One region of the Emticicia fluvialis genome, then DNA from elsewhere that is predicted to be linked to it. Evidence: riboswitches for the same ligand, from Rfam matches in the RefSeq annotation. Region 1 holds a riboswitch; the other holds the start of a gene.
What was found. Region 1 has a riboswitch for thiamine pyrophosphate ahead of thiM (hydroxyethylthiazole kinase). Riboswitches for the same ligand answer to the same signal wherever they lie in the genome.

Region 1 (15,426 bases):
GTCAATCACTTTTTCAGGCTGAAACACCCCGTTTTTGGTAATTACCATGCGCAGGTCGCGCTCTTCATGTTTGGTGCTGCCTTTTACATCTTTCAGGTAAGCCACGGCTATTTCATCATTAGCCAGCACAACGGCATCAAAAAAGCCACGCGTCAGACGCGACGTGTCCGAATCAACCGATGCCGGGGCTGTCCAGCTCTGGCCATTGTCTTTAGAAACCGTGAATCTGATCTGCAAATCGCGTTTGGGTTTGGGCGCCGGGGCAGCAGGTTTGTCATGATTGGCATGGCCGCCTTCTGCAACTGCCGGAGCCGCCACCTCGTTTCTGAACGAGAAAACCGCCGCCATGCTGCCATCTTTTTTGAAGAGTAATCTCGGGCGCATCAGGCGGCTGCTGCCCATGAGTGGGCTGGCAAAAACCAGTTTTTTGTCGCCAAAGGTTTTGCCGCCGTCATTAGATACCGCAAAGAACAGGCTCAGTACATTGGCTGCATCTTTTTCGGTCCAGTACAAAACGGGTTCACCCTTATTATTTTTAGTAAAAGTAGGCAAAGTGTAGGCGCTAGCGGTGTTGCCGAACGGATTGCTCTGCGCAACGGCTACCCCAAATAGCCCGGCCACGAGCAGGGCCGTCATCAAAAAAACATTCTTTTTCATTGTTTCTATAATGGTTGAGTTTCCTGTAAAGGAATAATTTAGAAGAACCTTAAATACCAAAACTAATAGAGTAACCATAGCAAAACAAGAAAAATCGGTTTAAAATCATTTTCATAGCGCAGGGGCATCAACTACTGATATTCAAAAATTTAGTCGATGCAGACCTTGGCCTCTTATGCGCGGCTATATATCTGAGCATCAGCCTGATGCCATATAATAAAAACCAAAGTAATCATTTGCACCTGGTCTGTTTTCAATCGTACATTAGTAAAAACCTTTGCTACCATGCCCGACAAAAAAGAACCCGAATTTGATGTGCAACGCCAGGCCATTATCGTAATTCATGGCATTGGCGAACAAAGACCGATGGATACCCTCCGCGACTTTGTGCAGTCGATAGCCCCTCCGGTACCCCTTGCCGGCAATGCCGATGCCCAAGAGCCACCAAAAAGAAAGTTTTTTAACAAGCCCGATGCCCTCTCTGAAACCTTTGAGCTGAGACGCCTCACAGCCAGCGAACACGCCAGAACTTTCAAGACCGACTACTTTGAGTATTACTGGGCCTATAAAATGAGCGGTACGAAGTTATCTGATATTGGCTGGTGGATGAAAGAAATTCTGTGGCGACCCAGGCGAAACATCCCGCCGCGCATCAGGTGGATATACTCTTTTTTCTGGTCGGGTATGGTGCTGGCATTACTGGCTACACTAACCTACTTTGCCGACAAAACCTTTGAGCTGGACTGGAAAAACAGCCTCTATGCCTGGCTGACTTCGGTTTCGCCACTGTTACCCAAGCTGCTCGCCATCAGTAAAGTGCTGCTTCCGCTTGTGTGGGCGGGTATCAGCTTTTTTCTGATTTACTTTTTAGGCGATGCCGTCAGGTATATGACGCCCCGCACGGGCAATATTGAGCAAAGGCAGGACATCAGGCAAACAGGCATTGAACTACTTACCCGGCTGCATGAGGCAAAAATTGAAGTACCTGCACCCAAGAAAACAGGCGACAGCCCTGCCCACGAGAAACCCGCCAAACGCTATGTAAACAAATATGACCGCATCATTCTGGTTGGCCACAGCCTGGGTTCAGTTATTGCCTACGACTTAATCAAGTTTCTCTGGACCAGGCAAAATGAGTTACTTAAACTGACAAAAACCCAACTGGAAGCCATTGAAGACGCCGCAGATAAACTGAATACCGACCCGACAGAAACCAACCGGAACGCCTACCGCGAAAAGCAGTTTGAGCTTTGGGTCAGCCAGTATCAATCGCTTGGCTCATGGCGTATATCAGACTTCATTACGCTGGGCAGCCCGCTGGCACATGCCGAACTGCTGCTGGCCTCCAGCCCCGCCGACCTGCAACAAAAGCAGGAAGAACGCGAGTACCCCACCTGCCCGCCAACACCTGAAACAGGCAAAAAATTTACTTTCTTTAGCAACCAGACGCGTAAAACAGCCTTGCACCATGCCGCGCCTTTTGCACTTACCCGCTGGACAAACATAACCTTTGCCAAAGATTTTGTGGGTGGCAATATTGGTGCTTTCGGGCATGGGGTAGAAAACCATTATATAGCTGCTGAGGCAAAAGCCCTGAACAAAATACCGTTTCTGTCGCACGTGGCATACTGGAACAGCACCGAACCGAAAACCATAGATTTGATACGCAGCAAATTACAGCTGAGAATAAATAAAAAACCTGCAACAAACGTTGGCACAAACACGCAGATTGATAAAGATTGAATATTTTTAAGGATTAATACTATTCAGCTATGACCATTGACGAGATATTGACCGACCTGAAAGCCCGCGCGAACGAGAAGGTGTGGAAGATGAACAAGAAAAACGGTGCGCACGACAACCAGTTTGGGGTAATGATGGGCGACATCAGAAAGTTAGCTAACAAGATAAAAACCAACCACACCCTGGGTTTGGAGCTATGGGCAACAGGCAATATTGAAGCCAGACTGTTGGCAACGCTGGTAATGGTGCCAAAGAATTTATCGGCTGACGAGCTGGATAATATCGCCCGTTCGGAGAAGTTTCCGCAACTGGCCGACTGGCTGTATTCATACATAATTAAACTACACCCCAACAAAGAAGAACTACGTATAAAGTGGATGCAGGAAACCGAACCCACGGTGGCACGCCATGGCTGGAGCCTGACGAGTGGCAGAATAACCCGCGAGCCGGAAGGAATAGATATACCCGGGCTGCTCAATAGAATAGAAACCGAAATGCCCACCGCCGACCCATTTGTACAATGGACCATGAACTCGGCATTGGCACAGATAGGCATCAATCACCCTCAATACAGGCAACAGGCATTAGCTTTAGGTGAAAAACTAGGCATCTACCGCGACTACCCCGTTTCCAAAGGCTGCACCAGCCCCTTCGCCCCCATCTGGATAAACGAAATGGTGAAACGGCAGGGGTGATAATATGATTGTATAACAAACTAATTACATTTTAATATAACATTCAGTAACGTAATTTTTAATAAAATTAATTTTTCACTACATATACTCAATTATAGTAGCTATAAAACTTATTCCACAAAATAAATTTGCTTTATATTAATTTCTTGATTTCCTTTAGAATTAAATATTTGGTGGAAATAAAATTCATCAAATTCTCTTAAAAAAATTCAAATTTCAAATACATGCAAATACAAAGCTTTAAAGTATTTCAATTACATGGGACAGCTAATTATAATATAGACTTTGTCGATAATTACTTAATTCTTGTAGCGGAAAATGGTTCTGGTAAAACCACTCTTGTGAATATATTTTATTATTTCTTATCAAGACAATGGAAAAAGCTAAATGAATTTAAGTTCGAGAAAATTGAGTTAAAAATTGATGATACTATTTACACCTATGAAATGAAATGGAAAAATATTGCTTTAAGAGAAGCAAAAATTTTCAAGAGATTTCCTGGACAATATCAAATTATTGCAGAAAAAATTCTTCGCGAATATAGTATTAGTGAAATTGCTGAACCACATGAGTTTATTGATTATATAATGTCAGAATATGATATTCCTCGTAGTATTGCTTATGAGATTGCTCGAATGCTGCGAAATGAAGAAATATCTATTGATAGTTCTAGTGACTTAAAAAAAATAGATGAGGCATTAAATGAAATTTTCAAAAACATACAAATTGTTTATTTGCCCACATACAGAAGAATTGAAAAAGATTTAAAAAATATATTTCCAGAGCTTGAAGGAAATATGAAAGAATACGAACTCCGTAGAAGACTTAGATCAAGAGGTGATAAAACACCTTCTTTTATTGAGCTTGTAGAATTTGGGATGGAAGATGTTAAGGAGAGGATTCAAAATAGGTGTCAGGAATTAAGACATCATTTTTACAATAATTTGAGTAGAAAAATAACTGGGTCTTATTTAGAAGATATACTAAATAAAAGGTATAAAAGTTTTGATTCAGAGAAAATTCAAATTTTTAATAGAGAAGCGCTTGATTATTTACTAAATCGACTTGATGATAGTATTATAAGCAAATCCGGAAAAGAAGCTCTTAATGGTTTCGTAGAAATGGTTCAAAAAAAGGGAGCAATTAGCGATGAAGATAAAATTAACGCTTATTTTGTATGGAAACTATTTCAAATTTACGAAGAGCAACAAAAAGCGGAACTAGACATAAATAAATTTGTAGATATATGCAACGATTATATTGGCTCATCAAAACGTTTTTTTTACGATAATGACAATTTTAAAGTTGATATTCAGTTATCGGATTCCTTTTCATCAATTGAATATAAAGATTTGTCATCAGGTGAAAAACAAATAGTATCACTTTTTAGCCATTTAATTTTATCAAAACAAAAATACTTTGTAATTATTGATGAACCAGAGCTTTCTCTTTCTGTACCATGGCAAGAAAGATTCCTTCAAGATATTGTTAATACAGAAGACTGCGCAGGTATTCTAGCTGTAACCCATTCTCCATTCATTTTTAGAAACTTTTTAAAATCATATTCTCATTCTTTAGAAGAGTTTAAGTTCAATTAATATGTCCTTTCTCAAAACCTTACTATTAGCTGCAGAAATACCAGAGGCTTCTTATATTAAATTTCTACAACAGTATAAACTCAAAAAAAACACGTTCCACGTATTTTTTGAAGGAGAAGAAGATAGGTCATTTTATGTAAATTATATTGAGACATTGATTCCAGAAAATTATGCAAAATTTTATTATGTATGTAATGGAAAAGATAACGTTTATCAAAACCACGATTCAATTAATTGGAAAATATATAATAAGAACCGAGCACTATTTTTTACAGATAAAGATTTTGATGACATTTTAAATGTTAAAAGGAAATCGGATGAGAATATATTCGTTACTGCATTCTACTCATTCGAAAACTACTTAGTTAATGGATCAATATTAGAAAGGTTTTTGCGAGAATTATGCCGCTTAGAAGTAGACAATCATGTTAAGGCCCTAAAAGACATTTTTGAAATTGAATTGAAGAAATTTTCAGACAATGTTTTAGTAATGTCAGCTTGGCTTATTTATGTTATAAAAAATGATTATCCAACAAATTTTAACGAAATTGATTTGGATAAAATATTTGTTATTGATAATGATTTAAAAATCAAAAGAAGACAACGAAAGGATTATAAATCTTTATATACTTATTTATGTAAATCAACTGGGACAAATCATAATTTATCATTTAGGGATGTATTACTAATAGCTAGACAACTGAAGCAATTAAGTGTTCCAAAGGTCTATATTAGAGGCAAATATGAGCTTTGGTTTCTTTTTATCTTTTGCAGAAAAGTAGGTAATAGTACTATTGAAGAGATTAAAGAAAACATTAAAGCTTTTAATAAAAATAACAATGTTAAAATTTCTAAACCTAATTTGAGTATAGAACTAAAACTACAAAATATTGTTCATATCATGGCACCTAGGATACCTATCCCTAGTGATGTAAAAAAGTTTTTAGATTTAAATATAGCAAAACTCCAAAATTGATAATTATTAAAATCCTACGTTGTAGTCGCTCCTATCGCTAATTAAATAGGCTAAACTTAACCGTGGCACGCCTATACTCTATTGGTGCTGGAAGGCGGGTGTGCCGCGTACCCAATTCGACAATCTGCAATTGAAAATCGACAATCCCCTAGTTCGCTATTCTATACTCACTAGGCGACTGCCCTACCCATTGCTTAAAGAAGCGCGTAAAATGTGGAGGATATTTAAAGCACATTTCGTAAGATACCTCGCTGATAGACTTGCTGAAATCAACCACTTTTTCTTTAGCCAAATCAATCACTTTCCATTGAATATACTCCTGCGCCGATTTCCCTGTTTCTTTTTTTTTCCCAGCAGAGTCTCCCGCCTGCATAAGCCCAAAGCCCGGCAAGGGGACTCTGCCGCAGCGGCTTGAGTCACTCATTACATTAGAGTTCTAAGCGCAATCCCCCTGGCTCAAAACCTTGCCGCTTGTAGAGGTCTCTGCTTTTGTTGTCCCGGCAGAGCCTCCCATGTGCATAAGCCCAAAGCCCGGCAAGGGGACTCTGCCGCAGCGTAAAATCACTTCTTTCTTGCTCTAATGGTAACAGCCTTGCCGTCATTATCAACAAAATAAAACTCCAGTATTTGCCCGGTTACCAGCCCGACTTCAAACCAGGTACACGCGTGCCACGGTCAAATTAGGGTAATAATGGGCGACATCAGAAAGTTAGCTAATAAAATAAAGACGAATCATGCCCTGGGTCTGGAGCTATGGAAAACTGGTAATATTGAAGCAATAAGTATAACTCGTAGTGAATTTAAGATGAATACACTAATAGACCTCAAATTAGCACTAATCAAAGATTGTTGAATTTAATCAGTTAACCTTCCATTCAAACGGAATCCCATAGAGATGGTATATCAGTAGACGTAGATTGGGCTTATAGCTGTGTATCCCGTCAGGGATAATATATTTATTGTTGAGTATTTAATATATCGTCCCGATGGGACTTTATACGTGTATCAGCAATATTTTCTACCTATATACCATCCCTACGGGATACCCAATCTTTCAAAAAACGCAGAATCAATCTAAAAGCAATCTAAAACAAGTGCAGATTCATTTCTGCATCAAATGACTTGAAGATGTTGAACTGAATGGTTCAATCAAACCCTTTAGAATATTTATTGGCAACTTATATTCTCCGATTCCAGATGCACTACGGGTTAACTACAAGAATTTGCCAGAATAAACTAAAAAAACACGGTAAAAAGAGATTAAGAAACAGAAACACAACAATAATATTCTATTTTATCAGCCTAAGCGTAGTGCAAATATATGGATCGATTGTAATTGTATTCGACCATACCATACCACTCTGAGCATAAGCCCTATATCTATAATCTCCTGCTTGCTTTATTACGGTTACAAAACCTGTTGTTCCACACGAAATAGATGAAGCCTGGCTACTACGTGTTATTACACCCTCTTTAATATCATCCATATACACCGTGATGGTGCCCGAGTCGGTAATATTAGTCCAGAACATTAAGGTACCTTTAGGTTGGACAGTAACTATTTTTACAGTAGTGGTCTTTGAGTTTTGCCCGGCTTTTCCTCGGGCATGCAATGTCACAGAGAACTCTTTATTCTCATCAAATTGATAAGTGGGATTCCTTAAATTTGAAATATCACCGGTTCCAAAATCCCATTCAAAAGATTCTGCATTTAGCGATTTGTTCTGAAACGTAACTTTACCCAAGTCATTTTGTTTATAACTAAAATCTGATATTACAGGCGGGATTTCATCCTTTTTGCACCCAAAGAAGAACAATTGAAATAATAACAAAATAGCAAAAGAATACTTTTTAGTCATCGGAAAAGTTTATTTATCGATGCCAAAGTTAATAAATTCAGTCAAAAAAAACCAAATCTAAAGTTTGATTTAACACAAATAAGCTTGCGAAGATAATGGAATAACAAGGCGGTTCCATTTATTATCCCGGCAGAGTCTCCCGCCTGAATAAGCCCGGCAAGGGGACTCTGCCGCAGCGGCTTGAGTTACTCATTACATTAGGGTTCTAAGCGCAATCCTCCTGGCTCAAAACCTTGCCGTTTGTAGAGGTCTCTGCTTTTGTTGTCCCGGCAGAGTCTCCCGTGTGAATAAGCCCATTGCCCGGCAAGGGGACTCTGCCGCAGCGGCTTGAGTTGCTCATTACATTAGGGTTCTAAGCGCAATCCCCCTGGCTCAAAACCTTGCCATTTGTATAGGTCTCTGCTTTTGTTATCCCGGCAGAGTCTCCCGCCTGCATAAGCCCATTGCCCGGCAAGGGGACTCTGCCGCAGCGGCTTGAGTTACTCATTATATTAGAGCTTTAAGCAGAGTCTCCCGTGCGCCAAGCCTTGCGGTTTGAAGGGGACTCTGCTTTGTATCATAGGTAAAACTACTTCTTTCTTGCTTTAATGGTAACAGCCTTGCCGTCATTATCAACAAAATAAAACTCCAGTATTTGCCCGGTTACCAGCCCGACTTTTTGTTTGTCTTTTTGCAGTTCGGTTGATTTCTCCTTCTTTACAAGACTGACCTCCATCTTGCCAGCTTCAGAAGCATTGGGTATCACTGACGAGGTTCTCAAAGTACATTTACTTTCAGACTGTGGAATTAACTCCAGCAAGAACTCTCCGCCGGCAAATGGGGCCGGATACTCCTTTGCATCAATAATAACATCAAAAGCCTGATAAGTTCCTTTTATTTCAGTCGACAAATCCGGCTCAGAAGATTGCTTGCCGCAAGCAAAAAACATAATCGCGAGCATAAGTAGTAAAAGTTGCTTCATTAGGTAGAATTTAAGATTAGTAAATAATACGTTTGCTTAAAACAAAACACTCATTACTTCCTACAATCATTGATAATTATATTCTTTTTGCTCTAACCATTCTGCTGCTGCCTGTAACTCCGCCGTCATATAGTTGTAATACCTGATTGTAGAAAAGTCCATAATCCCCACCGCTATCTAATAAATTAAATTCAATTGCAGTACCTTTCTTTCTTAAAAGAAATCTACTATAAAACGGTTCTGTATACATTTTGCCTTCTAAATTAGTTAATTTGAAAACAATTTTATTTTCTCCAATACTAATAATTTCAATTATTACTTCGGGTTGCCTAGGGTCAACTGCCTCGGTTTTCGTATCCACTACAGTTTCATAGACCCGATATTTACCCACCACCTGTACCGCCAAATCGGTTTGGGGCTCAGGTTCAGCAGTTGGTTTGCCACAGCCAAAAAATGCAAAGGCCAGCAACAGCAGTAAAAGGTTTTTCATGCCACAGGATTTGAGATTAGTGATATGTAAAAATAGATATATTGGCTACAATTTGCAAGGGTTGAAATTGCTGTGCATCCTTTTTTAGAAATACTTTTAATTAAAATAAGAATTAAATGAGAAAAAGTCATCAAAATTTCTGTACGCGAATCAGTAGGGGTTCAATATTTTGAACCCCTACTGAGATAGGCTATCAATTCAAAATCCAACAGCGTACTAAAAGTTCGCCCCACAATCCCCAACCATAATTTGCCATTCCCCTCAAAAGCCTTATCTTTGCCACGGCTTTAGGGGTATTCTGTATAGAATTGAGAGAGTCCCTTTGAACCTGATACGGTTGATACCGACGTAGGGAAAAGCGAATAATATATAGCTGCACAGCGCATATCTTATCCACTTTTTTTTCAAAGCTTTCTCGCCCGGGCCATTGTATCCTAAAATTCCGAACAATGGAAAAAACCCTCTGGAAACACATCCAGACTGTCCGCACACAGTCGCCACTGGTACACAACATTACCAATTTCGTTGTCATGAACAACACCGCCAACGCGTTGCTGGCTGTGGGGGCGTCGCCCATTATGGCACATGCCCACGCCGAAGTGCAGGATATGACCCGTATCTGCCAGGCATTGGTTATCAACATCGGCACGCTAGACCAATACTGGGTGCAATCAATGCTTCTGGGTGCTCAGCAGGCACAAAAACTCAACAAACCCTGGGTACTTGACCCCGTTGGCGCCGGAGCTACTCCCTACCGCGACAGCTCTCTGAGCGAGTTACTCTCTTATAAACCAACCGTTATTCGCGGCAATGCCTCTGAAATACTGGCACTGGCACGCGCCAACACCACCCCAACTAAAGGGGTAGACAGCACCGCCGAAAGCAACGAGGCCATTGATGCCGCCCAACAAATAGCCACCGAATATGATACCCTGGTGTGTATATCCGGCAAGACCGATATCATCGTCAGCAAAGACAAGCGCATTTACCTCAACAACGGCCATGCCCTCATGACCCGCGTTACGGGCCTGGGTTGCTCGGCCACTGCCGTTATCGGTGCGTTTATAGCTGTTATTGAAGACAAAACCGAGGCATTGACAGCCGCTATGGCTTTGTTCAGCATTTGTGGTGAACTGGCCGCCAAAAAAGCAAAAGGCCCTGGCACTTTGCAGGTATTGCTGCTTGACAAGCTCTTCAACATAACCGAAAAAGAGTTTTTGCAAACCATCAAACTTTCCTGACATGGCCGGGCATCCGCAGTTTCCGTATGCTTTATATCTGGTAATTTCAGAAGCCGCCTGTGTGGGTCGCAGCTTTCTGACAGTGGCAGAACAGGCCATTGCCGGAGGCGTGGAGATTATTCAGCTGAGAGAAAAAACGCTGCCCACGCCCGCTTTTATAGAAAAAGCCCTGCAACTGAAAGAAATAACCGAGCGCTACGGCATACCGCTCATCATTAACGACAACCTGGCTGTGGCCAACGCGGTTGGGGCTTTTGGGATACACGTAGGGCGGAGTGATACTCCGCCAACAGAAATCAGAAAAAAATGGGGTACGCAATTACAAATCGGCTATTCGATAGAATACCTGAGCCAGCTGGATACCGCAGAAGCTGAAACGGCCGACCATTACGGCATCAGCCCCATTTTTGCCACGCCTACCAAAACTGATACCGTTACAGAATGGGGGCTGGAAGGCCTGCGGCACATCAGAAGCCTGACCGACAAACCCCTCATAGCCATAGGCAGTATTAACCAAACCAATGCTGCCGCCATTTGGCAGGCCGGAGCCGACAGCCTGGCGGTGGTGTCGGCCATTTGCGCTGCGCCGCACCCCGAAAAAGCGGCTTACGAATTACGAAACCTGATTTTGAAATGAAGCAAAAATACACCTATTCATCTGCCCTCACCATTGCCGGGTTCGACGGCAGCGGTGGCGCAGGCATTCAGGCCGACATCAAAACCTTCTCGGCGCTGGGTTGTTACGCTACATCGGTACTTACCGCCCTGCCGGTGCAAAATACACAGGGCGTGCGCAGCATTTACCCTATACCCTATCAGGCGGTGGCCGGGCAGATAGAAGCCATCATGGACGACATCCCCCCGCGTGCCATCAAAATCGGCATGGTGCATACCGCAGAGCTGGTACATACCATTGTTGCCACCTTGCAGAAATACCCTGCCGTTCCGTTGGTGTTTGACCCCGTAATGGTGGCCACCAGCGGCCACAAACTGATAGAAGACGCCACCATTCAGGCCATTATTGAAAAGCTGTTTCCGCTGGCTTCGGTTATTACACCCAACATGGACGAGGCCGCCATTCTGGCTAATATGCCCATTAAAACGCTGGACGATATGTACCTGGCCGGAGAAAAAATACTGGCTCTGGGCTGCAAATCGGTATTGCTGAAAGGCGGGCATCTTGATTTACCCGTTATTACTTCGCTGTTTTTCGACGGACAGGGCAACATCCTCCCGTTTGAGTTCGAGAAATTCGCTACCAATAATACGCATGGTTCGGGTTGTACGTTGTCGTCTGCCATTGCGGCTTATCTGGCGCAGGGCAATGGCCTGAATGAAGCCGTAAAACTCGGGCAGACTTACGTGCATAAGGCCATCAGGCATGGGGCAAATGTGGCCATCGGTAAAGGCAATGGCCCGCTGAATCACTTCTTCAATCCTCAAAAACTGATTAAAAATGAAATGGTCTGACAACGCCTGGCAAAACATAGCTCCGGTGTATGAATCTATTCTGCAAATGCCCTTTATTCAGGAACTGACCAACGGCACCCTGCCGCTTGAAAAATTCCAGTTTTATCTGATGCAGGATTCCCTGTACCTCGAACATTTCGGCAGGGCGCTGGCCATTGTGGGTGCCAGAGCCAATGCCATACCCGATATGCTGGCGTTTTTCCGTTTTGCCGAAACCACCATTATTGTAGAAAACGCCCTGCACGAATCTTACTTTAAAGATTTTGGCGTTGATACCAAAGATAACATACAACCAGCCTGCCACCACTATGCGCATTTTCTGAAAAGCACCTGCGCGCTTGACGCCGTTGAAGTTGGCATGGCAGCCGTGCTACCCTGCTTCTGGATTTACAAAGCCGTTGGCGACTACATTTACGGGCATCAGCAAAAAGAAAATAACCCATATCAGAAATGGATTGATACTTATGCCGGAGAAGAATTTGGCGTGGCCGTACAGGCAGCCATTGATATATGCGACAGAAATGCGGCGCAAACAACAGACGCCATCAGGGCTAAAATGACAGAAGCCTTCGCAGCATCATCCCGGCTGGAATATGATTTCTGGGAAGCAGCCTACCTTAACCGCCGGTGGAAATAGCCGCGGCGCGCCGCAACCGTGCCAAACCAAATATGCTTATGCAAAAGAGTCTGGCACGGTTACAAACAGCTTAAAACCCTAGTAATTAGGTATAACGGTTACCACCTGCCGGGTAGGTTCTACTTTTGAAGCCTCATATCTGGTTTTCCATACCGGGTTTTTACCAATACCCTGCACGGTGGTGTTGTCTCTGATAAAATCGCCGGTGTCAACCACGTAGTAAGCCAGCATATTCAGCATACCTGCTATTTCATGTGCTTCGTACTTACGAAACGAACACTGAAAATCAGCAATACCATACGCATGCAGGCCAAGGGTATCCATCAGTATTTCTCCGTTGCTCAGCTCAAACAACCTGAAATTCATCGCGCCCTCCAGAAACTCCGGCTCCTGCGCATCGCAGGCCTCCATAAATTTCGTCGCATCCAGCAGTTTATTACTGTTTCTGTAATATACCACCTGTGCACCGGTAGCCTGCACCACGGCACAAACCAGGGTATTAAAAAACTCTAGCCTTGCCTGATGCGGCAAACCTTTAGACATCAGCTCGGTAACACTTACCTGATACCTGCACTTTTTCATGGCGTCTTCAGCACCAGACCACTGTATCGAATCAGCAATGGCATCTTTATACTTATCCAGGTCAATTTCAACGTCTGTATTTAAAACAAGCCCTTGTGCCGGTACGTTTACGCCGTTAAAATCTGTCATAAAATCAGGGAATGCAAATGCCGTTGTGCCGTCAATCTGCAAGGGCTCAACGTTGGCAAAACGTTGTTTCAGTTCAGCCAGAATAGCATCCGGGTTTATTTCAGGTTTGTTTTCATAAAAGAGGCTTACAAACTGAATAGCCGGTTGGTTAGGTGCAATACTTTGCGGAGTAGTCTCAGCAGATTTCTTCTTAAAAATGTCGAATAGTCCCATTATTGTTGGTTGTTATGGTTAAGTTTCCGGTAAAACTAATCAGAAACGTTTATCCACACAATTCAGTAACAATAAATAAGAAATTCTTAACGAACCATCACAAATTGCAAGCCTGGCAGGGCGCATTCAGTACAGGTGCGGCCATAACCACCATCAGGCAGGTAGCAGCTTAATTACCAGTCTGTCAGGCCCGTTTGATGCTTGTCCCAGCCGGGTTTTCCAGCTTTCGTTTCTGCCCTGCGCTTTAAAGAGGTCGTTATCACTGATAACCCGGCCACTTTCCAGCATTTCATAAGCCAGGTCGGTCAGAGTGCCTGCCATGCCAGCCGGTTCAAGTAAGCCGGGCAGGCATTCAAAGTCTGGCAGGCCCAGAGCATAAAGCCCGAGGGTATCTGCCAGCACCTTTCCATCTGCCGTCTGCATCAGGCGCACGCTCATGGCGCCGTATAAAAAAGCAGGTGGTTCATGGCTCAGGGCGTTCAGAAAATCACCGGCATCCACCAGTTTATGGCTATGCCTGAAATAAACCACCGCAGGCTTACAGGCACTGATAACCACCCCGGCAAACTTCTGAAAAAACTCCAGCCTTATGGCCGCAGGCAGGTTTTCCGGCATCAGTTCTTGCAGGCTTATTTCGTAACGGCAATTTTGTATTTCAGCGGCGGCGTCTGGCCAATGCCAGGCATGGTTTGCGGCGTTTATATATTTTTCTGTGGCTGCTTCGGTTACCTGAGGCATAATGGCCGCTGCGGCCTTCATTGGTCCGCGGTTGGTGCCTGTGGTGTATTCGGGCATAAAATCCACACTGAAGCTACCGTCTGGCGCCAATTCAACGTTTCCGAAAACCGTCTTCAGCTCTGCCAGTAGGTGCGGGGTATTAACATGGGGTTTATGCCTGAATAAAAGGTGAATGATTTGAAAGGATGGCGCATAAGCAGGTAGGTAGCCTGACCACTGGTGCGATAGACTGTCGGCCGATTTCGTATAAAAAAAATCAGAAAAACTCATACAAATAATAGGTAAAAAGCTAAAGGGTAAAGGTTTTTTCTTAAATAGTAGAAACAGCTTTGGGCAGGCTTTGTTTAAACTTAAAGCCGAAATTCAGAAAAAAACCAGCTAATTACCTGCAACCGCCAAAGCTCACAGGCAGCGCCCTGCCTGAACCGGGGCGTTAAATGGTGTTGTCAGGCGCTTTCGTTCATAAACTTCAGGTGTTCGCGGGCCAGTTCACGCATGGAATCAAACCGCCTGTACACCCACGACGATTTCGATTTCAGACCCTTTTGCCTGGCACGGGCGTAGGTTTTAAGGCTCAGGTCGCTCAGGTCGGTTATTTTCCTGATAATCCCCCATAATTTAGTATCTACAATGGCACCTACCACGCAATCAACGGCTTCTATATTTTTATCAAGCTGGGTGTCGAGAATCTCAAACAGGTCGGCATCTTTATGAGGTTTGTAGTAGAGGTACACCAAAGCTGTAATGATTTCTTCTGCCGAATCAGACTCCAGATACTCATGTACCTGCCTGGGTTTAAGCTGAACCCCCAGATGAACAACCGTCTGGCCGTCTTCTCGCTGACCCGATGGCCTGATGAGGCTGTCCAGCCCGGTCTGGCTGGCCTGCCTTACTGCCTCTTTAGTGCTACCCAGGCCTTTAATTAACACTGGCAGCACCAGCGGCAGGCTTACTACCGGCGCATGGGCAAGCAATTTGCCCAGGCATACAAAGGCAATGGTTTCAAGCTCGGGGTCTTTTATCAGTTTCAGAAACAGGTTCATATTACCCAGGCTGTTTTCGTTGCTGAGCGCCCTGTTAAGCAATGCAAATTCTTTTTCCCTGACCGACCCCGACTTAAGGATAAGTTTTAATCCGGAATCGAAAAGCGGTTCGCCGGAGTCTGCTGTTGATAAATTATTATTCATTCTAAAATTGGTGTGTGTTGGCCTGACGGATATTAATATTTAAAACAGCATCTGTAAATCAGGCGCATATACCAAAAATTACAAGCAGATAATGCCCTGGTATAGTTGCATGAATTCAGATTGTTATAAATTATTGGTTTTCAGACCTTACAAAAGAAGTATCAATCAAATAGCTATTATAGGGTTTCAGCAAATGTAGTAAAAACGTAATTTGAACTGCCGTATTACACTGCCTGACAAATCTGGTAAC
Region 2 (15,426 bases), on a different contig from region 1:
AACTGCTGCAATGGTACCCGTCTGGATAACGGCAAAGAAAGACCAGCCGTAAAGAAAACCCGTTAGTTTGCCATAGGCTTTCTGAAGAAATACATATTGCCCGCCGGCATGCGGAAACATAGCCGTTAGTTCGCCATAGCACAAGGCGCCTGTCATGGTTAGTACACCTGCCAGTAACCAGGATGCCAAAAGCCAACCCGAAGAACCAACCTGCCGTGCAATATCAGCACTGACAATGAATATTCCGGAGCCAATCATAGACCCCGACACGAGCATCACAGCATCGTAAAGGCGGATTTCTTTCTTAAAATTTGCCAATTTTTTCTTGTTAAGGTTTATTGATAGAATGTCGGTTAATCTATTAAGTCACGCTCTTTCAGGTATCTGAAAATGAGCTGGTCAACAGCAGAACTTCTGAGCCTGTCAGCGTAACCAAGCCAGGCAATTTCATCAATTTCAGCGGCGGGGGTCAGGGTTCCTTTATAATCTGCTTCGTAGCAGGTCATTATAACCAATGTGCCTTCTGCATGGCCGTGTGCCTGTGCCTCAAATTTTCCGAAGAAACGTAAAGAATCCGGCAGCAAATCAACGGTTAGTTCTTCTTGTATTTCTCTCAGCAATGCGGCTTCATCGCTTTCGTCAGGCTCTCTTTTACCGCCCGGAAAATAAAAGACATCTTTCCCTTTGCTTCTGGTGCTTAATATCTTTCTGTTTTCTACGCGTATCCAGGCAAGTTTATCAATCTTTTTCATGATTGCTTAGCCAGCTTACTGTTCTGGTAGCCGTAAGTAAAATAAATAACCAATCCCAGTAACATCCAGATAATAAACATGCGCCAGTTAGACCAGCCCAGTTCTGTCATCAGATACAGGTTGGTTAAGATACCCAACACAGGTAATAAAGAGAAATTGTGCTTAAAGCTAAACACAGAGAGGGTTAGCCATACCAGCCAGAATACTACCAGCAGGGGTCTCGCTTCCAGATGTTGTACCAGGTTTCCATTTCTATAGGTCATGTATAATGCAACCAGCATCAGCAAGGCAGTAAGGTATTTGGCATTAATATAAGGAATTTTGAATTTGGCATCTTTGCTTAGGCCTTTGGTGTCGAGATACAAAACGCCGGCACAAACCAGAATAAAGGCAAAGAAAGTGCCCACACTGGTAAGGTCTACAAAGAAACTCATTTTGAAGAAAAGCGAAGGCACCGCTACCAAAAAGCCGGTAACTATGGTAGCAAAACCAGGTGTTTTGAACTTAGGGTGAATTTCGCCGAATTTTTTACCTATCAGCCCATCGCGGCTCATAGCCATCCAGATGCGTGGTTGGCCAATCTGATAGGCCAGCAAGGCACTGGTAATAGCCACCACGGCGCTTACTGAAATAACCCCGGCTACAAAATCAAAGCCTACTTTTGAGAAAACATAGGCAAGGGGGTCGGCCACGTTCAGTTCCTTATAGTTAACCATACCGGTAAGTACGGTGGTTATCAGCACATATAATACAGTACAGATAAGCAGACAGAGCAACATGGCTCTTGGTAAGTCTTTCTGAGGATTCTTGGCTTCTTCGGCAGTAGTAGAGATAGAGTCGAAACCAATAAATGCAAAGAAAACGGAAGCTACACCACTTAAAACGCCCTCTATGCCATTGGGCGCAAAAGGCGACCAGTTTGCCGGTTTTATATAAAAGGCGCCTGCCAGAATAACAAGCAGAATAACACCCATTTTTAATGCAACCAGTATATTGCTGGCATTGCGCGTCTCTTTGATACCAATATAACAAAGCGAGGTAATAAGAACTGTAATAAGACCAGCAGGCAGATTAAATATAACCTTGATGAACCCCAGGTCTGGGGCTTCGCTAAAGGCCGTTGCCAGAAGTTGATCGCCACTGGTTATGCCGGCGCCGCCCGCCTTAACGGCCTGGTAGGCTTCTTTGGCAGATGTATAGTCAATAGCCAGCCACATAGGAAATTTTATGCCGAAACCAGCCAGCATAGATACAAAATAGCTAGACCAAGAGATGGCCACTACCATGTTAGATACGGCGTATTCAAGAATTAGCGCCCAGCCGATAATCCAGGCCAGTACTTCTCCAAACGAAACATAAGCATAAGTGTAGGCACTACCGCTAACGGGTACCATTGAGGCAAATTGTGCATAGCTAAGCGCTGTAAATACACAGGCTATGGCCACAAATACAAAAAGAAGTGATACGGCAGGGCCACCGTTGAAGCTGGCCAGCCCTATTGTACTGAATATACCAGCACCGATAATGGCCGCTATGCCCAGCACTGTAAGGTCTCTTACGCCAAGAATGCGTGCCAGTGATTGGCTTTTGTCGCCCGATTCTGATTCCTGAATTGCTTTACTGACATCTTTCCTGCGAAAAAGCGAATTACTCATGGGTGTTTAGATATTTAGGTTTTTATGAGTTTGTTATGGTATATTTTTCAAAACTATCGAAAAAAAGATAATACTAATCTATTAAAAGCAAAATTTTTATCGGAGTAAGGTTATTTTTATATACGTTTTTTCAAATAATTAATGATTGTAAAGCATCTATTTCTGAAATTTTATTCTAAAAACCTTGTCTGTGGCTCAATAGAAACTTACATTTGTAATTGTTGACTTGTATAGACAAGTTGGCTTAAAAATGATTGTCAATTTTTAAAGATTTTAAAGTGAAAGCCGCAGTTTACAAAGGGAAAGAAGCCATAATAATAGAAGAGGTAGCCATGCCGACTTTGGAGGATGGCGAAGTGCTGCTTGAAATTGAAGCATGTAATGTGTGCGGAACAGATTTACGCACTTACCGGCACGGAGATAAGAAAATTACACCGCCCCGTATATTAGGCCATGAATTTTGTGGAAGAGTGGTGGAGTCAAGAAGTAAGGATACTGATATAAAGGTGGGCGACAGAGTGTTGATGTACATTGTTTTGTCTTGTGGCGAATGCCGTTACTGCAAAGCAGGAAGAGAGAACCTTTGCCAAAGCCGTACTACGATGTCGTATCATCTCGACGGCGCGTTTGCTCCTTTTATGAAAGTACCAGCCAAAGCTGTGCGCCGCAGGCAGTTGTTTAAAGTAAGCGAAGAATTACCCGCAGGGCCTCTGAGTCTTGCCGAACCTTTGGGCTGTGTAATAAACGCCCACGGCCGAGGCAGGCTGGAAGTAGGCCTGAAAGACAAAGTTGCCATTATTGGTGCCGGGCCAATAGGCGTGATGCACGCGCTGGTGTCACGGTATCAGGGAGCGCAGCAGGTAGATATGTTTGATGTAATGCAAGCAAGGCTGGATAAGGCAACTACTTTTGATATTGACCACACGGTAAAAGCCGAAAAAGAAGGCAGCCATCTGGAAATGGCACAAGAACTAACCGACGGATTGGGTTATGATGTGGTAATTGTAGCCGTGAGTGTAGCACAGGCACAGGCCGATGCCCTTGAGATAGCCGGCAAAGCAGGCAGGGTAGAGTTTTTTGGCGGTTTACCAAAAACCAATCCTTTTGCTATGCTTAATACCAATCATCTGCATTACAAAGAACTACGCATCAGCGGGTCTTATTCAGAAAAAATGAGTGATTTTCAGGCAGCCACGGCCTTGGTTCAGAAAAAGGATTTCCCGGCAGATAAGATAGTAACCCATACGCTGCCACTGGGCAGTATTACGGAAGCATTCTCCCTGATGGAATCTGGCGAAGCGCTGAAAGTGAGTATTAATCCGAATTTGTAAAAACAACCCATGAATACAGAATTATCAAATAGCCTGAAAGGGCAGGCATGGGGTCTTTTTATTGACGGCCAGTCTGTTCCGGCCGAAGATGAATCGACCATCACTATCTTTTCTCCTGCCAACAGAGAGCCTATTGCCTCCATTGCCCGGGCTACCGCCAATGACATCAGCAAAGCGGTTGAAACCGCGCAGGCTGGCTATAAAGAATGGGCAAAACTGACGGCTTATCAGCGTGAAAGCATCATTAAAAAAGCTGCTGCCTATGTGCGCACACAGGCCGACCGCATAGGTATGCTGATGGCATTAGAGCAGGGGAAGCCTTTCAACCAGGCCAAAGCAGAAATTATCGGTTCCTGCGATACCATCGAGTACTTCGCTTCAGAAGCTGTACGCGTAGAGGGATATGTAAATCAGACAGAGAAGGCAGGTGTTTTTTCAATAGTAAAATATTATCCGGTTGGGGTTTGTGCATTAATAACTCCCTGGAACTACCCGGTTTCTTTGTTGTCGTGGAAACTCGGGCCGGCATTAGCTGTTGGCTGTTCGGTTGTGGTTAAGCCCACAACAGTTACGCCTTTGTCGCCTATGGCTTTTTGCATGGCATTAGTAGAGGGGGGCATTCCGGCCAGGGTAATCAGTGTATTAACGGGGCAGGGGTCAGTAGTAGGTGATGTGCTTGTGAAACATCCACTGGTAAAGAAAGTAGCCATGACCGGCTCTACTGCCACCGGAAAAAAACTGATGCAGACGGTAGCGCCCTATCTGAAAAAAATATCGCTTGAACTCGGCGGCCAATGTCCCGCCATTGTGTGTGCAGATGCCGACATTATAAATGCGGCTGCTGTTATTGCCTACAAAGGATTCAGGAACATGGGGCAGTCGTGCAGTAGTATTAACAGGGTGTATGTGCATGTATCAAAGCATCAGAGTCTGGTAGCTGAACTAAAGAAAAATGCAGAGAAACTGACCATTGGCGACGGAGTTACCGACGGCGCAGCAGACCTGGGACCTATGGCTACTGCTGACGGTATTACAACCACAAAACAGCACATTGAAGACGCCATTGGCAAAGGCGCATCATTAGTTACAGGTGGCAGAGCCCCCGAAGGCGGGCAATATGAAAAGGGGTTTTATTTTATGCCAACCATACTTGACAACTGCCATGCGGGCATGAAGGTAATGCAGGAAGAAACCTTTGGTTGTGTGGTGGCGGTTGAGACCTTTGAAACGCTGGAAGAGGCTGTTAACAAAGCTAATGATACCAACTATGGGTTGGTGGCCTACGCCTTTACGAAGGATTTTAAAACGAGTATGCACCTGGGAGACGCGCTTGAAGCCGGAACCGTTTGTGTTAACAGTGGCGCAGTAAATACTAATTATGCACCTTATGCAGGTTGGAAAGACTCAGGTTATGGGGTAGAGTTATCGCGAAATGCTGTTTTTGAATACCTTGAAACCAAGCACATAAAAGTTGAAGCAATTTGATGTCAGGGTCGGTAACGGGCAAAAATATGTTCATCATATAATTGCCCTTCTTTAAACAGAGCGTGCTTGAGAACTGCCTCTTTTTCGTAACCCGCCTTTTGCAAGGCACGCATCGAACCGGTATTATATTCGAAAACACCGGCGTAGATGCGGTGAATGGGGTAGTTGGCAAAGGTAAAGTCAGTTACTTCTTCAATGGCTGCAGACATGATGCCTTTGTTCCAGTAGGGTTCTCCGAGCCAGTACCCAATTTCGGCATTTCGGCAATAAATATCTTCCTTTAGCAGAATACCTATGCCGCCAACAGCCTTGTTTTCTACTACTATAGCCAGGTTTTCTGCTGTATTTCGGGCAAGTTTAACCCACTCAAAAGCATCAGTAATGGTATAAGGGTGCGGAAATATATCTTTCAGATTCCTCCAGATACGGTAATTATTTGCGTTTTCTGCCAAAGATGGCTCGTCTCCTGCCTGCCATTTTCTCAAGAAAAAATTCATTCGCTTCTAAAAGTAATTTCCTGTTTAGTCAATAGTTCTTTAATTCTGGCACTTTCTAAAAAAGCAAAAATCAGTTCTTTTTTGGGCAAGTCTTCTTCGTCATCTGCCCAACGCCAGTCTTCACAAATGGCATCCAGCAAATTTAGCAGGGTTCCGGTTTTCTCGGGGTTCCTCTCTTTTTCAATGAAAACGTCGGAAGGAGAAATATACAGTACAATTTTTTCGTCTTCCAGCCACGACAAATCGCTTAGCATTTCGTCTAGTTCATCAAGCGTGAAACCAAACTCTTCCGGAAACGCCAGTGCATCGGCAATTTCTTCATAAAAGCCTCTGAGTGTCTGTGTTTTATTACCATCCAGTTCAACAATCGAGTAATTCTCTGGAAGAGCTAAATTATTAGTGATAAGAAAATTGGGCATGAGATTTTAGGCAAGAATATAAGTGGCCTGTTAAGCAGGCCACCAAAAGATGTTAGTTCAGTGAAAAAGTAGGAACTTTCATTACTACCGAATTATTAAACATTAATTCGGTAATGGTATGAGACATATAATCTATTAACGGAAATTCAGAAATAATATCCATTACCTCCAGTTCATCCTGGGCGTTTACAATACACCATAGTCTGCTTCTGTCTGAAGACAACGCATAAGAGTGCAATTTGCCATCTTCCAGCAATTGATTAACAGCAATTCTTTGATAAGGAATTTTTGCAATGAAACTTTCAGGGAAAGGCACTGGCAAATCAAATTCCACCATAAACTGAGTCATAGTATCTTCTCTTTAAAATAAAAACAGCACAAAATCTATACCACACAGGGTAATTTACTTTCGGATTACGTCAACAATTCCATTTGTGCTATAAATTTCTATCACTAATATAAACAAGATTTCTAAAAAAAACGTTTTCTTTGCACAACTTATCTCAAAAGGGGTGCCTTAATATAACGGGCTGAGATTATACCCATTGAACCTGATGCAGGTAATTCTGCCGAAGGGACAGAGAATAGTACTGGAGGATGCGCACCTGCAGAACTATTGTTTTCCATTTAAAATTTTGTTTAACCAAATGAGCCTCATGGGCTCACAAGATTTTACTCCTTTGCCTTGTTAAAATTTTCGTGATACAATGAAAAAATTAACAAAAAGTGTTACCAGTTTTCTTTTAAACCTATCTAAATCTTTTCAGGGAACCGTTTCGGTTGTCTTGCTGATGAACATGGTAGTTTTTTCAGCCAATGCTCAGGACTCTACCAAAATCAAAGAGCTGAACGAAGTAGTGGTGAGGTCTACACGTGCCAACGAAAAAACCGGTATGGCGTTCACAAACGTATATCAGCGGGATATCAGAAAGCAGAATCTGGGGCAGGATTTACCTTTTCTGCTCAATCAGTTGCCGTCAGTAGTGGTCAGTTCTGATGCCGGAGCGGGGGTAGGCTACACCGGTATCCGGATCCGTGGGTCAGACCCCACCCGAATTAACGTAACCCTTAACGGTGTTCCTTACAATGATTCAGAGTCTCAGGGTACTTTCTGGGTAAATATGCCAGACTTTGCGTCCAGTGTTCAAAGTATTCAGGTGCAGCGAGGGGTAGGTACTTCTACCAATGGCGCAGGGGCTTTCGGAGCCAGCCTGAACATCAGCACTTTAGGATATGAGCGTGAGGCCTTTGGCGAGACTAACCTGTCTTATGGCTCTTTCAACACCATGAAAGCCAATGTGCTGGCAAGTACAGGGCTGCTAAACAACCATTTTGTGGTTGATGCCCGGTTATCGAAATTATCTTCAGACGGATACATCGACAGAGCCAGTTCAGACCTGAAATCTTTCTATTTTTCAACGGGCTACTACAACAAAAGTAATTTTATCAGATTGAATATCTTCTCAGGGAAAGAAGTTACTTATCAGGCCTGGGAGGGGGTGCCCGAGAAACTTCTGAAAACCAATCGTACATACAACCCTTACACGTATCCTAACCAGGTTGATAATTATCAGCAGGATAATTACCAATTGATTTCGTCTTTTAAATTAAGCGAGCGCTGGACGTTCAATCCGACTTTGCATTATACGCGTGGTAAAGGTTACTATGAGCAGTTCAGGTCAGATGACGCACTTGCCAGCTATAAACTACCCAATGTGATAATAGGCGGAGATACCATTACCTCTACCAACCTGGTGCGCCGTAAATGGCTCGACAATCATTTTTATGGAATAACTTACTCTTTCGATTACCAGAGTAATAAGAAGCTTTCAGCCAATATAGGTGGGGCTTGGAACAAATATGATGGGCATCATTTCGGCGAAGTAATCTGGACAAAGCTGGCCGAAACACCTGCTAACGATTACCGATGGTACACCAGCAGGTCTCTTAAAACCGATTTTAACATTTTCGGTAAGGTATATTATCAGTTATCAGACCGGTTCAATCTGTTTGGCGACGTGCAGTACCGCACCGTTGGGTATGATATGAAAGGAATTGCCGACAAACTGCAGGATATTACCCGAAATACTTCTTTTTCTTTCTTTAACCCAAAAGTCGGGATGAATTATCAGTTAAGCGCCGGGGCATCTATATATGCTTCTTATGCCGTAGGTAATAAAGAGCCTAACCGCACCGACTTTGTGGATAACGTAAAAGCACCGAAACCCGAGCATCTGGAAGATTTAGAGGCCGGGTATCGCTGGGCAAACCAGAAACTGAGCTTTGATGCCAACTTCTATTATATGAACTACCGTAACCAGCTGGTATTGACCGGGCAGGTAAACGGAGTAGGTGAGGCCATACGGGTGAATGTTCCGAAAAGCTACAGAGCAGGTATTGAGCTGGTAGCCAACTGGAATTTTGCCCCAAAATGGAGACTAAACGCCAATGCTACATTCAGCCAGAATAAAATTAAAAATTTTACCGAAACCGTGGTGAATTACGATGGTGGCGCCGATAAAGTTAATCAGTACACAAAAACAGATATTTCGTTTTCGCCTAATGTGATAGCTGGTGGGCAGTTGTCTTTTGCCCCGGTAAAAAATCTTGAATTCACCTGGCTGCCTAAGTATGTAGGTAAGCAGTACATGGATAATACAGCAGACCAAAAACGTAAACTGAACGCCTTTTTTGTGAATGATTTGCGTGCCAATTTTACGGTGCATCCGAAAATTGTGAAAGAAATGACCTTTAGCCTTTTGGTTAATAACATTCTCAATCATCTGTACGAATCAAATGGCTATACCTACAGCTATATTTATGAACAACAGGTAGTTACAGAAAACTTCTATTATCCGCAGGCAGGAACCAATTTTCTGCTGGCGGTAAGAGTAAGGTTGTAGTTATTGCCCCACCCTGGCTTCCCCATTGTTGATATAGGCCAGGGTGGGGTTTAATATCAAAATAGATAAATTTTTGTAACAAGCATTCTGTAAATGTTTGCGTATGTAAGCGTTTTATAATTAGACGTTTATCTGTTTCTGTTAATCAGTTTTTCTTATTCTTCTGGGCTTTCCATTCTTGCTTTTCTTCTATTTGTTTCATTATTTGCTATATTCGTTCTAATTAATGACGCAAAAGCATGGCTTCTGAAAAAAACAAGGGTGAACTTCTCAAACTTCTAGGCGTAGGTTTTGGTATTGCCGTTACCATTGGCGGAACGATAGGAACAGGCATTTTGCGTAAACCAGGCCCTATAGCGGCTAATCTGGGCGACCCATCATTAATTATGCTTGTTTGGATACTGGTGAGCATCTATGCTTTTTTAGGTGTGTTGTGCGCTATTGAACTGGGCGTGTCGGTACCCAAAGCAGGCGCCTGGTATGTATATGCCCGCCGTGCCTTTGGCGATTACGTGGGTTTTGTAACCGGTATCACCAGCTGGTTGGGTACAGTGGCTGCCCTGGGTTTTGGCGCCTATACCATGAGCGAATTTATAGCTTTAATGCTGCCTGATGTTGAACCCATCGTCCGCTATGTGGCTATTGGTATTCTGTTGTTGCTGATGAGTTTCCACTGGCTGGGTACCAAGTCGGCCGGCAGGTCTCAGGAAATTATCTCTTTTCTGAAAGCCATAGGCCTTTTTGCTTTTGTAATAGTTTGTTTTGTATATGGCGGTGAAATAAAAAGTCAGCAACTGGTAGAAACCACTCAGAAAGTGGCAGGCCCTGGTCTGTTAACAGGCCTCATAGTTTCGCTCCAATCAGTGTTTTATACTTTTGATGGCTGGCATACGGCCGCGTATTTTTCAGAAGAAAGTACAGACCCGGCCCGTAATTTGCCCAAGTCTATGATCAGCGGTGTGCTGGTAATCATAGCCATTTACCTGCTGGTAAATCTGGCAATACTTTACATTATGCCAATAGAAACGCTGGCCAGCTCTAAATTGGCGGCTTCAGATGCCATAAAGCTGATTTTCGGTAGCAAGTCTGCCAGCATTGTAACATTCTTTCTTACTATTTCAATTTTTGGTATTCTTAATGCGCAGATTATGTTCTCGCCACGGGTGATTTATTCCATGAGTCGCGACGGACTTTTCTTCAAGGCTGCTCAAAAAGTAAACAGTGGAGGCACGCCCGCCATTGCCATGCCACTTACCGGACTCTGTTCAATATTGCTCATTCTAAGCGGGAAAGATACCTGCGAGAAGCTATCAGATATTGCGGTTTTCTTTTTTGTGATGTGCTACATTGCGGGGTTTGCCAGCATTATGATGCTACGCAAAAAAGAGCCTGATTTACCAAGACCCTACAAGGTGCCGGGGTATCCTTTTATACCCTGGTTACTGATTGTAATATCAATTTTGTTTCTGATTGGCGCAGTGTATCAGGACATCAGCAGTAGCGGTTATGCACTGATCTTTCTCATTATCAGTTATCCTTTGTTTTTGCTGACAAAAAAATTAAACCAATAGCCTGTTGTTATTGTTTTTCAAATAGCCATATTTGTGGCGAATTTGCCTGCCCCAGACCTGATGACCCGGGGTTAGCCTGATTCAAACCACTATACAATCGTTATTTATTAATTATACTATTCGATTTTTGCCAAGTTGAAAATGAGAAATTTTATTTCGCTGAAAGATGTAGAGAATATCCGGGATTTAGTGAATGAAGGGATTCGTCAGAAAAAAGCGCCTTTTGCAGAACAGGAACTGGGAAAAAACAAGACCATTGGTTTAATCTTTTTTAATCAGAGTTTAAGAACCCGCCTGAGTACCCAAAAAGCCGCAGAAAACCTGGGCATGAAAGTGCTGATGATGAACGTAGGGCAGGATAGCTGGCAGCTTGAAATGGAAGACGGTGTAGTAATGAATGGCGATAAAGCCGAACACGTAAAAGAAGCTGCTGCTGTTATAGGCAGTTATTGCGATATTATTGCCGTAAGAGCTTTTGCAGGCCTGCAAAACCGAGAGGCAGATTACCGCGAGCTGGTGATGGAGAAATTCAGACAATATGCAGGGGTTCCGATTGTGAATCTGGAGTCGGCTACGCGCCACCCATGCCAGTCGCTGGCCGATTTGATTACCATTGAAGAGCATAAAAAAGTAGAAAAGCCAAAGGTAGTGCTTACCTGGTTGCCGCATTTTAAACCATTGCCGCAGGCTGTGGCCAATTCTTTTTGCGAATGGGTAAACCAGACAGACTATGAGTTTGTGATTACGCATCCGCATGGGTATGAACTTGCTCCTGAATTTGCAGGTAATGCCAAAGTGATTTATGACCAGAATGAAGCTCTGAAAGGCGCCGATTTTGTGTATGGTAAGAACTGGTCGTCTTATAACGAATACGGTAAAGTGCTTACCCAGGACCCCTCGTGGATGATTACTAAAGAAAAAATGGATCTCACAAATAATGGCCTTTTTATGCACTGCCTGCCCGTGCGCCGCAATCTGAAAGTAACCGATGAGGTGCTGGACCATCAGTCTGTCGTTATTCAGCAGGCTGCCAACCGGGAGTGGTCGGCTCAGGCGGTTTTAAAGACAATCCTCAAAGGTTTATAAGCCATCATGAAAGTCAGCCGGCAAACCAGCTGACTTTTTACTTTGCAAGTACTATGGTATGCTTGCATACTATTTTATTTCCTTGTAATTTTGTTAAATCCAATCATCAACTATAAAGTCAATACTAAAATCTCATGGCAGCTACAACTATAGAAGGTATTAATTTTAATCTAACAGAAGAGCACCTGGCTGTGCAGCAGGCCGCTCGTGAATTTGCCCAGACTGAATTACTCCCAACAGCCATTGAACGTGATACACATTCAAAATTCCCGGCCGAACAAGTAAAGAAGATGGGCGAGCTGGGCTTTTTGGGTATGATGGTATCGCCTGAATACGGCGGTGGCGGTATGGATACTATTTCTTATGTGCTGGCCATGGAAGAAATATCAAAGGTAGATGCTTCAGCTTCGGTAATCATGTCTGTGAACAACTCACTGGTATGCTGGGGGCTTGAGAAATACGGGTCAGAAGAACAAAAACAGAAATATCTTACCAAACTGGCCAGTGGCGAAGTAATAGGTTCGTTTTGTTTGTCAGAACCGGAGGCCGGCTCTGATGCCACTTCGCAAAAAACGACCGCTATTGACAAAGGCGACCACTACCTGCTGAATGGCACTAAAAACTGGATAACCAACGGTAACTCATCGTCTATATCGCTTGTCATTGCCCAGACCAACGTAGAATTGAAACACAAAGGTATTAACTGCCTGATTGTTGAAAAGGGCTGGGATGGCTTTGCAGTAGGCAAAAAAGAAGATAAAATGGGGATACGTTCATCTGATACCCATTCGCTGATGTTTACTGATGTAAAGGTGCCTAAAGAAAACAGAATAGGCGAAGACGGCTTCGGTTTTAAATTTGCCATGACAACCCTCAACGGTGGTAGAATCGGTATAGCTGCGCAGGCCTTGGGTATAGCCTCCGGAGCCTATGAGCTGTCGGTTAAATATTCAAAAGAAAGAAAGGCGTTCGGAATGAGAATAGCAGAGCACCAGGCTATTCAGTTTAAACTTGCCGAAATGGCCACCAAAATTGAAGCCGCACGAATGCTGGTATACAAGGCTGCCCGGTTAAAAGATGAAGACAAAGATTATATTCAGGCGGCAGCCATGGCCAAATTGTTTGCCTCAGAAGTAGCCATGTGGGCCACTACCGAGGCCGTTCAGATACACGGCGGGTACGGATACGTAAAGGAGTATCATGTAGAACGATTAATGCGTGACGCTAAAATTACCCAGATTTATGAAGGCACATCAGAGATTCAAAAGCTGGTAATTGCACGCGAAATTTTAAAGTAAACAGCGGTTTCTTTAGTACAAAACACATATTTCGTTGGATAAAAAAAGGCTCTTTTCGAGCCTTTTTTTATGTATAAAACATCAAAAATATTGGAATATTACCTTGCACTTATAATAAAAAAACAGGCCTGTAAAGGGGTTAAATTAGACTTTTTCTAGAAAAAAGGTCTTAATGTTGTAAAAAAATATAATTAAAGGAACATCTTTTGTTTTCTATTTGTTACAAAAAAAGAGAAAATATATTAGTTTTGTCCAATATTAGTTAATACATTGCGTTTAGTATTCTAAGCTATCACGAAAATGCTCCTTCAACATGGAAGATTACAATAAGATTATCGAATCTCTTGGTGTAAAATTCGCCAAAGCGCGTCATATCAGAATCTTGCAAACCATCAAGATCAAGAATGTTTATGATGTTGAAAACTCAATTCTGGTTTTGTACGATGGTGATGTGAAACTGGCCGGGAATGACGAGCGCGTACAGCCGGGTGATTTGTTGTTTATTCCCGGAGGGAAAGCAGCAACGATCAGTTATGGTGTGGGCGAACCTAAAAATATTTCTTTTGAAGAGTTTATGACACGTCGGGAAAGTTATTTCGAGACCATGACAGACTCTTCAAGTATTGGTAAAGTACCTAACTCTTTTGGTTTGATTAATTTTGAAGCCAAAGTGTTTGATTCGGTAAACTTCTTTACATCTCTGGACATTCCGCCGTTTTTTATAAAACAACACAGCAAACTTGGATCTTTGATACATGATATTTTGCTGGAGGATTTCTCTGATGAAGTAGGCCGCGGGCGTGTTATCAGAAACAAAACAGAAGAAATAGTTATTGAAATTGTACGCCATATTCTGAAAAACAGAATGTTTGTTGAGCAGTTGGCAACCAACAGTACGTATTTCAAAGACCCTCGTCTGATAGACATCTTTACTTACATCAAAAACAGCCTGGCCGGAGACTTGTCTAACAAGCAACTGGCAAACGTAGCCAATGTTTCTGAAGATTACGTAGGCCAGTATTTCAAGATGCTGACAGGTATTAATCCGCAGGATTATATAGAATACCAACGTATGGAAGCGGCCGTGAATCTGCTGCGTACGTCAAAGAAAAGTATCCGGGCCATTGGGCACGAAGTGGGCTATAAAGACACTGCCTATTTCTGTCGTCGTTTCAAAATGATGTTTGGCATACCTGCAGGAAAGATGCGCCGCAGAGAATCATTAATGATAGGATAACAGACACCTCAAATAAAAAAGCCACTGTAATTAAGATTTGCAGTGGCTTTTGCTTTAGTATCGGGTGTAATTTCTAATTCAGTATTTTCAGGTCTTCAATTTTTTCAATCACCAACTGGTTTCTGCCTCTGAAAACACTAATCTTGCCAGTGGCTACTACTTTCTTGCCTGTCAGGTCTTCGGCATTCAGTGTGGTTTTTTCAAGTACCTCTTTATACACCACCACTGTAAGCGGGCTATTCGGATAATTCTCGTCTAAATTAATCAGCAAAAATGGTGCACGCTCATTGCCTGAATCAAAGCGTCTTGCACCGGCTACTTTTCCTTTTACAGTTACCTGCTTATCAACATAGCTGGCTGCCTTATCGCTGGTAAGGGTGTCTGTCTGGCCAAATGCCATACTCAAGGGGCACATCAATAGTAGCGCAAAAACTAATTTTTTCATTCTGGTAAAAAGTTAAATAAATAGTTTAGTATTCTTTAAACTGCCTCAGCGGCAAAAATCCCTCATTGTCTGGTTTGTATTGTTACTTAAAAGTATAGCCAAATATACAAATATGTAGGGTTATTGTGTGCGTAAAGATGTACTAACTTTTATAGGGGCAAGGCTAAAATAGTAGAACAGGTTGTGCAGACTGCCTTTTTTTTCGGTACACAAACATCTCCTCCAAGGCTTTTTAATTTTGTAGGTTTTACTATATTTGTAAAAGGCTCTGAATTTCAGGCTTTTATAATATTTTTCAACTCCCTGCTGTGATACCATTACAACTAATACTTTACCTGTAAACACCTATCAATTAAGCCCATTTGCCTGATGGAAAAGCAGTCTGCTCAAAAAGAACTTTCTGATTACAAGTACGCGCTTGATCAGGCGGCTATAGTTGCCATAACTGACCAGAAAGGAAGAATTACGTACGTAAATGACAATTTCTGCAAAATTTCAGGCTATTCGGAGTCTGAACTTATCGGAAAGGACCATCGCATCATTAACTCAGGCTATCATTCCAAAGAATTTATCAGAGAATTATGGACAACCATAGCCAATGGTAAAGTATGGAAAGGTGAAATTAAAAACAAAGCAAAAAACGGGAGTTATTACTGGGTTGATACCACCATTATTCCTTTTCTGAATACAGAAGGTAAACCCACGCAGTATTTGTCTATACGGTTTGATTTAACCGAACGGAAACAA

Region 2: another riboswitch for thiamine pyrophosphate. It lies ahead of NZ848_RS10185 (TonB-dependent receptor); the one in region 1 lies ahead of thiM (hydroxyethylthiazole kinase).

What each region holds. Positions count from the first base shown of each region.
Region 1 is NZ_JANUSD010000003.1:112,882-128,307, forward strand. Features, by position in the region: gene NZ848_RS04320 (sialidase family protein) at 1-657, opposite strand, end outside; gene NZ848_RS04325 (hypothetical protein) at 943-2,400, shown strand; gene NZ848_RS04330 (DNA alkylation repair protein) at 2,430-3,095, shown strand; gene NZ848_RS04335 (AAA family ATPase) at 3,320-4,693, shown strand; gene NZ848_RS04340 (DUF4435 domain-containing protein) at 4,695-5,669, shown strand; partial or broken gene NZ848_RS04345 (helix-turn-helix domain-containing protein) at 5,818-6,015, opposite strand; gene NZ848_RS04350 (PKD domain-containing protein) at 6,959-7,528, opposite strand; gene NZ848_RS04355 (hypothetical protein) at 8,097-8,489, opposite strand; gene NZ848_RS04360 (hypothetical protein) at 8,566-8,979, opposite strand; TPP riboswitch at 9,259-9,351, shown strand; gene thiM (hydroxyethylthiazole kinase) at 9,429-10,220, shown strand; gene thiE (thiamine phosphate synthase) at 10,222-10,857, shown strand; gene thiD (bifunctional hydroxymethylpyrimidine kinase/phosphomethylpyrimidine kinase) at 10,854-11,690, shown strand; gene tenA (thiaminase II) at 11,677-12,327, shown strand; gene NZ848_RS04385 (DUF4261 domain-containing protein) at 12,406-13,251, opposite strand; gene NZ848_RS04390 (DUF4261 domain-containing protein) at 13,405-14,259, opposite strand; gene NZ848_RS04395 (hypothetical protein) at 14,436-15,176, opposite strand.
Region 2 is NZ_JANUSD010000007.1:162,797-178,222, reverse strand. Features, by position in the region: gene NZ848_RS10225 (APC family permease) at 1-318, opposite strand, end outside; gene NZ848_RS10220 (NUDIX hydrolase) at 354-752, opposite strand; gene NZ848_RS10215 (amino acid permease) at 749-2,407, opposite strand; gene NZ848_RS10210 (alcohol dehydrogenase catalytic domain-containing protein) at 2,686-3,738, shown strand; gene NZ848_RS10205 (aldehyde dehydrogenase family protein) at 3,748-5,223, shown strand; gene NZ848_RS10200 (GNAT family N-acetyltransferase) at 5,226-5,720, opposite strand; gene NZ848_RS10195 (barstar family protein) at 5,717-6,139, opposite strand; gene NZ848_RS10190 (muconolactone Delta-isomerase family protein) at 6,192-6,488, opposite strand; TPP riboswitch at 6,638-6,735, shown strand; gene NZ848_RS10185 (TonB-dependent receptor) at 6,847-9,042, shown strand; gene NZ848_RS10180 (APC family permease) at 9,282-10,613, shown strand; gene NZ848_RS10175 (N-acetylornithine carbamoyltransferase) at 10,755-11,699, shown strand; gene NZ848_RS10170 (acyl-CoA dehydrogenase) at 11,834-12,997, shown strand; gene NZ848_RS10165 (helix-turn-helix domain-containing protein) at 13,311-14,234, shown strand; gene NZ848_RS10160 (hypothetical protein) at 14,308-14,679, opposite strand; gene NZ848_RS10155 (PAS domain S-box protein) at 15,049-15,426, shown strand, end outside.